DNA from 3 places in the Nonomuraea sp. JJY05 genome. Region 1 is predicted to be linked to each of the others. Evidence: riboswitches for the same ligand, from Rfam matches in the RefSeq annotation. Region 1 holds a riboswitch; each other region holds the start of a gene.

Region 1 (3,264 bases):
GCACTCCCCCGGCCGCCCGCGTCTCGGCGTACGACGGGTGCCGGCCGCGCTCGGCCGCCAGGTCGGCCGAGGTGTCGTACGCGGCCAGCGCGATCTCCTCGGCGATCCGGGTGGACAGCTCCAGCGCCTCCGGCGAGTCGAACGGCAGCCGCAGCGTGAAGAACACGTCGGCCAGGCCCATGACGCCGAGCCCGATGGGCCGCCAGCGCTTGTTGGCCGCCGCGGCCTCGGGAGTCGGGTAGAAGCCCAGGTCGATGGTCCGGTCCAGGAAGCGCACGGCCGTGCGCACGGTGGCGCGCAGCCGGTCCCAGTCCACGCCGCCGTCGGCAAGGCAGGCGGCCAGGTTGACCGAGCCGAGGTTGCAGACCGCGGTCTCGGCGTCGCTGGTGACCTCGAGGATCTCGGTGCACAGGTTCGACAGGTGGATGACGTTCCCGGGGCGGCCGGTCTGGTTGGAGGTGCGGTTGGCGGCGTCCTTGAACGTCATCCAGCCGTTCCCGGTCTGGGCGAGCGTGCGCATCATCCGGCCGTACAGGGTCCTGGCCGGGATCTGCCGGACATGTCGCCCGGCGGCCTCGTACGCGCGGTACGCCTGCGTGAACGCGTCACCGTACAGGTCGGTGAGGTCGGGCACCTCCTTCGGGTCGAACAGCGACCAGACCTCGTCCGCCTCCACCCGGCGCATGAACTCGTCGGGCACCCAGTTCGCCAGGTTCAGGTTGTGGGTGCGGCGGGCGTCCTCGCCGGTGTTGTCGCGCAGCTCCAGGAACTCCTCGATGTCGGCGTGCCAGGTCTCCAGGTAGACGCAGGCCGCGCCCTTGCGCCGCCCGCCCTGGTTGACCGCCGCGACGGACGAGTCGAGCGTGCGCAGCCACGGGACGATGCCGTTGGAGTGGCCGTTCGTGCCCCGGATCAGGGAGCCACGCGAGCGCACCCGGGTCCAGGAGATGCCGATGCCTCCGGCGTACTTCGACAGCCGCGCCACCTGCCCGTACCGGTCGTAGATCGCCTCCAGCTCGTCGCGCGGCGAGTCGAGCAGGAAGCACGACGACAGCTGCGGGCGGCGCGCGCCCGAGTTGAACAGCGTGGGCGAGCTGGGCAGGTACGACAGCGTGGACATGAGCGCGTAGAGCTCGGCGGCCTCCGCCACCGACTCCGACAGCCCGCAGGCCACGCGCAGGAAGAAGTGCTGCGGGCGCTCCAGCACCGCCCGCGTCTCGGGGTGGCGCAGCAGGTAGCGGTCGTAGACGGTGCGCAACCCGAAATACTCGAACCGATCGTCCGCCTCCGCGGAGACCAGCGCGTCCAGCTCGGCGGCGTGCGCGGCGACGAACTCCACCAGCCCGTCCTGGATCAGCCCGGCCGCGTGGGTGGCGGCGATGGACTCGGAGAACGTCCGCACCCCGTGCGCGGCGGCCTCGTCGGCGATCTCCTCGGCCAGGAGGCGGGCGGCGACCCGGGAGTTGGCCGGGTCGGCGATGACCCGGGCGGCGGCCTCCTCGATGGCCAGACGGCGGTCGACCTCGATGATCTGCGTCACGTGCTCTCTCCTCGCGAGCTCGTCCCCCGTGAGGGCGCGCGAGAGCACGGCGGCACGGATCATCCCCCGGCCGTTTCGCTCCCCGGCCCTCCCGCGAGGCCATGGTCACTTCGTGCCGGGCGGGCGGCCCGGGCACACCGCTGGCAGGTCTTCGGGCTCGCGGGCGCACGCAGATCGCTCCTACTGGCCGTCGCTTCCCAGATCACTCCAGTGCACCTGACGGCGGTCGTTCCCGCTCACCGCTGCGGGGCAGCCCCGGAATCACACCGGGTTCCCTTTTGCTCCGCCTCCGGAGAGGCGAACCAGCGACGAGCAGGATCCTACATCTAGTGGCCGTTCCCGCAACTACCCCAGCATGTTGTGGCCTTGGTGGTGTCGAGCAGACCGAGATCCCGCAGGACGGCGCGGGTGCGCTCGACCTCGGAGCCCAGCCACTGCTCGAAGTCGGCGCCGCTGAGCGGGATCGAGATCCAGCCGGCGGACCGGCAGGCCTCCTCCCAGCCGGCCGAGCCGGTCACGTCCTCGCACATGCGGATGGCCGATTCGCGGCTCTCGTCCGGCATGTGTTCGGGTCCGAAGGCCGCCGCCCAGTCCGCGAAGTCGACCCGTACGCCGGACTCCAGCAGCGTCGGCACGTCGAGGCCGGGCACCCGCCTGGCCGAGGACACCGCGAGCGCCTTGGCCCGGCCGGCCTTGATGCTCGCGCGCCAGTCGGCCAGCGGGCCCGTGGCCGCCGCGGCCTTGCCCGACAGCAGCGCGGTGACCGCCTCCTGGCTGCTCGGGTAGTCGGTGTAGTCGAGCTGGCGGGTGTCGGCCCCGAGCCCTCTGGCGATCAGGCCGAACAGCAGGTGGTCGGGCTCGCCCTGGGGTCCGCCCGCCAGCTGCGTCTGGCCGGGACGGGCGAGCAGGTGCGCGCCGAAACCCTCGAAGTCCCGGAACGGTGACCGGGCGGGCACGACCACGACCTCGACCTCGCCGCTGAGCCTGGACAGGGGGGTCGCGGTGTCGAGGAGGGTCTGGCCGTTGTTGAGCTCGGCGGCCGCCAGCGCCGGCAGGCCGGTCACCATGATCCTGGTGCCCCCGGTGGTCTCGTATCCGGCCGCCCGGGCCGCGCCGGTGAGCGCCTGCCCGACGCGCGCCCAGCGACGCCCCTGCGGGTTGATCGAGAACCGGGTGCGCAGGCCCGCCGCGCTCCCGGCGAAGCGCTCCGTCCCGCAGCCGGCCGCGCACGCGGCCAGGCCCAGCCCCCATGCGAAGAACCGCCGACGGCGCATGTGCCTCTCCCCCGAGCTTAGCGAGCCACCGCTTACTCTAGGTTATCGACACAATGCGCAGAGATACACATACTTCTCATAATGGCTTCTTGCCGACCCCCGCCATCAGGGACGACGGCAGCGACCAGTCCCCCACCAGCTTGGGCCGATCGGGACGCCAGTCGACGGCCTGCACCAGCCCCGGCGGCTCCAGCGGGAAGTCGCCGAAGAAGGCGCGGATCTCGGCGGGCGTGCGGTCGGTGCCGCCGCCCGGCTCGTCCGAGGAGGCGCCCCGGTAGCGCCGCCCGCCCTCCAGGCGGCCCATCGAGGTGGCGTGGGTGATCACCAGGTAGCTGCCCGGCGCCAGCCGCTCGCGCAGGGCGGCCACGGCCTGCTGCGGGCGCGCCGAATCCGGCAGGAAGTGCAGGATCGACACGAGCAGCACGCCGACCGGCCGGCGCAGGTCCAGGA
Region 2 (3,264 bases), on a different contig from region 1:
GCTGCGCAAGCTCGTCAGCAGCGCCTTCACCCGCAAGGTCGTCGCGGACCTCGAGCCGAGGATCGCCGCCGTCACCCACGAACTGCTCGACGCGGCGCGCGAGCGCGGCGGGTTCGAGCTGGTGCGCGACCTGGCCTACCCGCTCCCGGTCATCGTCATCGCCGAGCTGCTGGGCGTGCCCAGCAGCGATCGCGCCCTGTTCAAGCAGTGGGCCGACACGCTGTTCCGGCAGGACACCAAGGTCTCGTTCGACGATCTCTTCGAACGGCGGGAGCAGGACACGGAGACCACGATGAAGTCGTGGTGGGAGATGTCCGCCTATCTCGGCGGCCACGCCGCCGAACGCCGGCGGCAGCCGCGCGCCGACCTGCTCACGAAGCTGGTCGAGGCCGAGGTGGACGGCGACCACCTGCCCGACGAGCAGGTGGTCAACTTCGCGATCGTCCTGCTGCTGGCCGGGCACGTCACCACGACGATGCTGCTCGGCAACACGGTGCTGGCCCTGGACGCCTTCCCCGAGCACCAGGAGAGGGCACGGGCCGACCGCGCCGCGATCCCGGCGATCATCGAGGAGTCCCTGCGCTTCTTCACCCCGTTCGCCCTGCTTGCCCGCGCCACCACCCGCGAGACCGAGCTCGGCGGCGTGACGATCCCGGCCGACCAGACCGTTTTGGCCTGGCTCGGGGCGGCCAACCGGGATCCCCGGCAGTTCACCGACCCCGACGTCTTCGACCCCCGCCGCGACCCCAACCCGCATCTCGCCTTCGGCCGCGGCATCCACTTCTGCCTGGGCGCCCCCTTGGCCCGGCTGGAGGGCCGGGTCGCCCTGAACATCCTGCTCGACCGGTTCGACCACCTGCGCACCGATCCGGATGACCCCGTGGTGTTCATGCCCATGCCGACCATGACCGGTGTGCGGCGCCTGCCCCTGGTCTGACGCCTCACCCCTGCTCGCGGCCTGCCACGTACCTGTCGAAGAAGGCGAACGTGCGCCGCCACGCCTCGTCCGCCGCCGCGCGGACGAGGCCGTGACGCAGCGGGAACAGCGCGAGCTTGGCCACGGGGTGATGGCCGTCGGTCATGAAGGAGTGCCCGGCGTCCGGATAGATCTCGACGTCGTGCTCGATGCCGAGCGCCCGCATGTGCTCCCGCAGCCGCGCGCCGTGCGGCCGGAACCCCTGGTCGCGGCCGCCGTAGGAGCCCACGACCGGGCACACCGGCCGCAGCCGCTCCTGGTCGCGGGGGACCGCGCCGTAATTGACCGACGCGGCCCGCACGCCGGGCGGCGCGCTCGCCGCGTACGCGAGGGCGAACCCGCCGCCCATGCAGAAGCCGATCACGCCGAGCCGGTCGCCGTCGACGTCGTCGCGGCCGGCCAGCCACTGCCGGGTGGCGTCGATGTCGGCGGCCGGCTGACCCGGCTTCTCGGTCACGAACTGGTGCATGGCCCGCGCCAGGCACGCGACCCTGGTGCCGTGGCTGTAGAGATCCGGTAGGACGGCCGCGTACCCGTGCTCGGCGAACAGGTCCACCACGTCCAGCATGTCCGGTTCGATGCCGTAGATCTCGTGCAGGACCACCACGCCCGGCCACCCGGCCCCGGGCGCCGTTCCCTGCGGCAGCGCCACCGTCGCGGCCAGCGAGCCGCCGTTCGGCAGCGGGATGCGTACGTCCTGTCTCATCAGCAGTCCTTAACCGACCCAAGGGCAAGGAACGTAACGTAACACCTCACTTGTCCCGCCTGGCGAGGGACGGAAAGGGGATAGGCGGCATTGACGCGAACGGGAGGAAGGGATAAATTCCGGTAGATTTCACGGTTGTCCAAGGGAAATCCGGTGAGATGCCGGTGCGGACGCGCCACTGTATCCGGGACGTAGATCCCGGGAGCCAGGTCGCTTGGACTTTCGTGACCTCGTTGGTTGGGACGCGTCATCCCTGAGGAGGCATGTATGAGTGGTCTGTCCACTCCTTCGGCAATCCCCTTCCCCCGTCTGCGGCTGTGGCTGCTCGCCGTTCCGGTGCTGCTGCTGGTCGCCTACCTGGTGCTGATGGACAACGGGGCCATCTCGCAAACCGGTGCCTACCTGCACGAACTCATGCACGACGGGCGCCACCTGCTCGGCGTCCCCTGCCACTGAGGCACGCGCATGGTACGCACCCTGCTGGTCAGGGGCCTGCTTCTGGGCCTGCTGGCCGGACTGATCGCGGGCGGCTTCGCCTTCGCCTTCGGGGAACCGGGGGTGGACAGCGCCATCGCGCTGGAGGAGGGCCACGCCGCCCAGGAAGCGCCCGGCCATGACCACGGCGAGGAGGCACTCGTCAGCAGGCCGGGACAGAAGGCCGGGCTCTTCCTGGCCACGGGCCTGTACGGGCTGGCCGTGGGAGGGATCTTCGCCCTCGTGTACGCGGGCCTGCGCGGACGGGTCGGCCCCCGGTCGGACGGCGGGCTGGCCCTCGCCGCCGCCGGGACGGCGTTCGTGGCGGTGATCCTTGTGCCGTTCGTGAAATATCCGGCCAACCCGCCTGCCGTGGGGGATCCGGAGACGATCAACAGCCGCACCCTCCTCTACGTGGTCACGATCCTCGTCGGGCTGGCCGCGACGGCGATCGCGGTGGCCACCGCGCGCCGGGTCACCGCCGGGCCGTGGGCGCGGTGGGGTGCGGCGGTGGCGGCGTTCCTGGTTCCGGTGGTCGCGGCGTGGGCCCTGCTGCCGACCGTGGACGAGGTGCCCGAAGGTTTCCCCGCCACGCTGTTGTGGCAGTTCAGGCTGGCGTCGCTGGGGACGCAGCTCGTCTTCTGGGCGGCCTTCGGCGTGCTGTTCGGGTGGGTCGCCGACCGCGCGGCCCGCCGTACGGCGATCGCCGCCTCACCGGGCTGAGCGGGGTGCTGTTCGTACGGCACGCGAGCACACCGGGGATGCGGGCCGCCTGCTTCCCCGCGCCCGACGAGGACGCCGACGCGGCGAGCCTGGCCAGAGCCACCGCCTTGACCCGGACGGTGGCTGGGGCGGGGTGGGTGGCGCCCAGCGCTGCCGCTCGTCAGACCGGTGCCGCCCTCGGGCTGGAGGTGCGGGTGGTGCCGGCGCTGGCGGAGGTGGATTGCGGCCGGTGGCGTGGCCTGCCGTACGAGCGGGTCGCGCGGGAGGAGCCGGACGCGCTGGCGAGCTGGCTGGCCGGCCCGCACGCGGTCCCGCACGGCGGTGAGAGCCTGGTCGCGCACGCCCGGCGGGTCGCCGCCTGGCTCGAGTCGGTACGCGCCGAGCC
Region 3 (3,264 bases), on a different contig from region 1:
CCCGGTCCACGCTGCCGAGCCCCTCCGTGCCGTCCTCGGCCAGGCCGAGCGCCTCGCGCAGGCCCGGCAGCGTCTCGCGGCCCGACCACATCTGCCGGGCGCGCAGCATCGCCAGGACCAGGTCCACGCGCACCTTGCCGACCGGCGCCTGCCCGAGCACGTGCAGGCCGTCGCGGATCTGCGCGTCCTTGACCTCGCACAGCCAGCCGTCCACGTGCAGGATGAAGTCGTCGAACTCGCTGTCGTGCGGCCGGTCCGCCAGCCCCAGATCGTGGTCGAGCCGGGCGGCCTGGATGAGCGTCCAGATCTGCGCCCGGATGGTGGGCAGCTTGGCCGGGTCCATGGCCGCGATCGTGGCGTGCTCGTCCAGCAGCTGCTCCAGCCGGGCGATGTCGCCGTACGTCTCCGCCCGCGCCATCGGCGGCACCAGATGGTCCACCAGCACGGCGTGCGCCCGCCGCTTGGCCTGCGTGCCCTCGCCCGGGTCGTTCACCAGGAACGGGTAGACCAGCGGCAGGTCGCCGATGGCCGCGTCGGTGCCGCACGCGGCGGACATGCCGGCCGACTTGCCCGGCAGCCACTCCAGGTTGCCGTGCTTGCCCACGTGCACCATCGCGTGCGCGCCGAACTCTGCCGACAGCCAGCGGTAGGCGGCCAGGTAGTGGTGGCTGGGCGGCAGGTCGGGGTCGTGGTAGATGGCGATCGGGTTCTCGCCGAAGCCGCGCGGCGGCTGCACCATCACCACCAGGTTCCCGGCCCGCAGCGCCGCCAGCACGATGTCGCCCTCGTGCGTGAACAACTCACCCGGCGGCGGCCCCCAGTGCCGCTCCATCTCCGTCCGCAGCTCTTCGGGCAGGGTGCGGTACCAGCGCTCGTAGGACGCGGCGGAGATGCGTACGGGATTGCCCGCCAGGTGCTCCTCGGTCAGCCAGTCCTGGTCCTGGCCGCCGGCGGCGATCAGCGCGTGGATGAGCGCGTCGCCGTCCTGCTCGGCCACGCCCGGGAAGCCCTCGCCCAGGTCGTAGCCGGCCTCGGCGAGCCGGGCCAGCAGCCGGACCGTGCTGGCCGGGGTGTCCAGGCCGACCGCGTTGCCCACCCGGGAGTGCTTGGTCGGGTACGCCGACAGCATCACGACCAGGCGGCGCTCGGCTGGCGGGGTGTGCCGGAGGAGCCCGTGCCGTACCGCGATGCCCGCCACCCGGGCGGCCCGCTCGGGGTCGGCGACGTAGACGGTCAGCCCCTCGGGGTCGATCTCCTTGAACGAGAACGGCACCGTGATGATCCGCCCGTCGAACTCCGGGATGGCCACCTGCGAGGCGGCGTCCAGCGGCGACAGCCCGTCGTCGTTCTCCTCCCACGCCCGCCTGCCGGTGGTCAGGCAGAGCCCCTGCAGGATCGGCACGTCGAGCGCGGCCAGCGCGCCCACGTCCCACGCCTCGTCGTCGCCGCCCGCGCCCGCCGTCGCGGGGCGCGAGCCGCCCGCCGCCAGCACGGTCACCACCAGCGCGTCGGCGGCGCGCAGCGTGTCGAGCAGCTCGGGCTCGGCAGTGCGCAGCGAGGAGCAGAACACCGGCAGCGCCTGCCCGCCCGCGTCCTCGACGGCCGCGCAGAGCGTCTCCACGAACGCGGTGTTGCCCGCCAGGTGATGCGCCCGGTAGTAGAGCACGCCGATCACGGGCCCCTCCCCGGGCCGCGCGTCGCGCTCCAGCACCCCCCAGGAGGGCGTGGCCTCCGGCGGCGCGAACCCGCGCCCCGTCAGCAGCACCGTGTCCGACAGGAACGCGTGCAGCTCGGCCAGGTTCGGCGGCCCGCCGTGGGCCAGGTACGCGTGAGCCTCGGCGCAGACGCCGCCGCTGACCGTGGACAGCTCCATCAGCTCGGCGTCCGGCGCCTGCTCGCCGCCCAGCACCACCACCGGACGAGGGCCGGCCAGCAGCGCGTCCAGGCCCTCCTCCCAGGCGCGCCGCCCGCCGAGCAGGCGCACCACGACCACGTCGACGCCCTCCAGCAGGGCGGGCAGGTCCCCGGCCGCCAGCCGGGCCGGGTTGCCCCACCGGTAGGCGGCACCGCTCGCGCGAGCGCTCAGCAGGTCGGTGTCGGAGGTCGAGAGCAGCAGGACGGTACGGCTGTCGCCAGGCACGGCGCAATCCTCCCTCGGGGTCCTCGCCCCGGTCGCGGGTGTCGCGACGGCCGGAGTCTCCTGGCTCCCGGATCAGCGCTCACCCCGGCCTTCCCACCCGTCGCCGGGCAGTGGCCTGCGGTGGGGTTCGCTCCCCGGTCACAGTGGCGGGACCGCGCCGGATTCGCACCGGCTTCCTCCCTAGCCATCGCCTACAGGGAGCCTACGACAGGAGCGGCCTCCGCCAGAAGTGGCGTTACCATCCTGATCGTGTCCATAGCCGACTTTTCCGGACGTTTGCGTCCCGACGCGTGTCCGGGGGCGCTACAGGTGCACGAGGCCGCCGACGGCCCGCTGGCCCGGGTCCGCCTGCCCGGCGGCGCGATCTCCTCCGGCCGGCTGCGCGAGCTGGCCGCCTGCGCGGCCGACCTCGGCTCGGGCCTGATCGAGCTGACCTCCCGGGCGAACGTCCAGGTGCGCGGCCTGCGCTCACCCGCCGCCTTCGCCGAGCGGATCGCCGCCGCCGGCCTGCTGCCGTCGCAGGCGCACGAGCGCGTACGCAACATCGTGGCCTCGCCGCTCGGCGGTCGCACCGGCCCCGGCCTGCTGGACCCGCAGCCCCTGGTGGAGGCGCTGGACCGGGCGCTGTGCTCGCGGCCCCGCCTGGCGGAGCTGCCGGGGCGGTTCCTGTTCGCGGTGGACGAGGGCAGCGGCGACATGCTCGCGCTGGAGGCCGACGTCACGTTCTTCGACGGGCGGCTGCTGCTGGCGGGGGTGGACGCCGGGTTCGCCGTGGCGGCGGACGTCGCTGCCGAGCGCATGATCGCCGCCGCCGAGGCGTTCCTCGACGAACGGCCGGGAGGGGAGCGGGGCGCGTGGCGGATCGCGGAGCTGGACCACGGCCCGGCCCGCATCGCCACCCGCCTCCGCACCTCCGCCACCCCCGACCGCGCCGGCACCCCTCTCGACGTCACCGCCACCCCCGACCGCGCCGGCACCCCTCTCGACGTCACCGGCGCCACCGATCGCGCCCCCGGCACCTCCCTCCACGGCTCCGGCACCCCCGACCGCGCCACCGCCACCCCGCCGCCGCGGCCGACGGCGTCGCGTGCCGGGCGGGTCGAGCAGCGGGACGGGCGGGTGGC

Evidence for each region. A riboswitch is a leader RNA that binds a small molecule or an ion and turns the genes downstream of it on or off. The one in region 1 is predicted to bind cobalamin.
Region 2: it holds a riboswitch for cobalamin, as region 1 does, so the genes downstream of both, ACFKCF_RS19335 (CbtB-domain containing protein) here and ACFKCF_RS04990 (ribonucleoside-diphosphate reductase subunit alpha) in region 1, are expected to answer to the same signal.
Region 3: it holds a riboswitch for cobalamin, as region 1 does, so the genes downstream of both, cobN (cobaltochelatase subunit CobN) here and ACFKCF_RS04990 (ribonucleoside-diphosphate reductase subunit alpha) in region 1, are expected to answer to the same signal.

Annotation. Positions count from the first base shown of each region.
Region 1 is NZ_JBIEIS010000003.1:189,256-192,519, reverse strand. It holds gene ACFKCF_RS04990 (ribonucleoside-diphosphate reductase subunit alpha) at 1-1,540, opposite strand, end outside; cobalamin riboswitch at 1,665-1,862, opposite strand; gene ACFKCF_RS04985 (Bug family tripartite tricarboxylate transporter substrate binding protein) at 1,867-2,814, opposite strand; gene ACFKCF_RS04980 (SAM-dependent methyltransferase) at 2,891-3,264, opposite strand, start outside.
Region 2 is NZ_JBIEIS010000011.1:155,879-159,142, reverse strand. It holds gene ACFKCF_RS19345 (cytochrome P450) at 1-937, shown strand, start outside; gene ACFKCF_RS19340 (dienelactone hydrolase family protein) at 942-1,682, opposite strand; cobalamin riboswitch at 1,786-1,915, shown strand; gene ACFKCF_RS19335 (CbtB-domain containing protein) at 1,950-2,138, shown strand; gene ACFKCF_RS19330 (CbtA family protein) at 2,148-2,879, shown strand; gene ACFKCF_RS19325 (histidine phosphatase family protein) at 2,825-3,264, shown strand, end outside.
Region 3 is NZ_JBIEIS010000011.1:146,997-150,260, reverse strand. It holds gene cobN (cobaltochelatase subunit CobN) at 1-2,140, opposite strand, end outside; cobalamin riboswitch at 2,194-2,319, opposite strand; gene ACFKCF_RS19300 (precorrin-3B synthase) at 2,390-3,264, shown strand, end outside.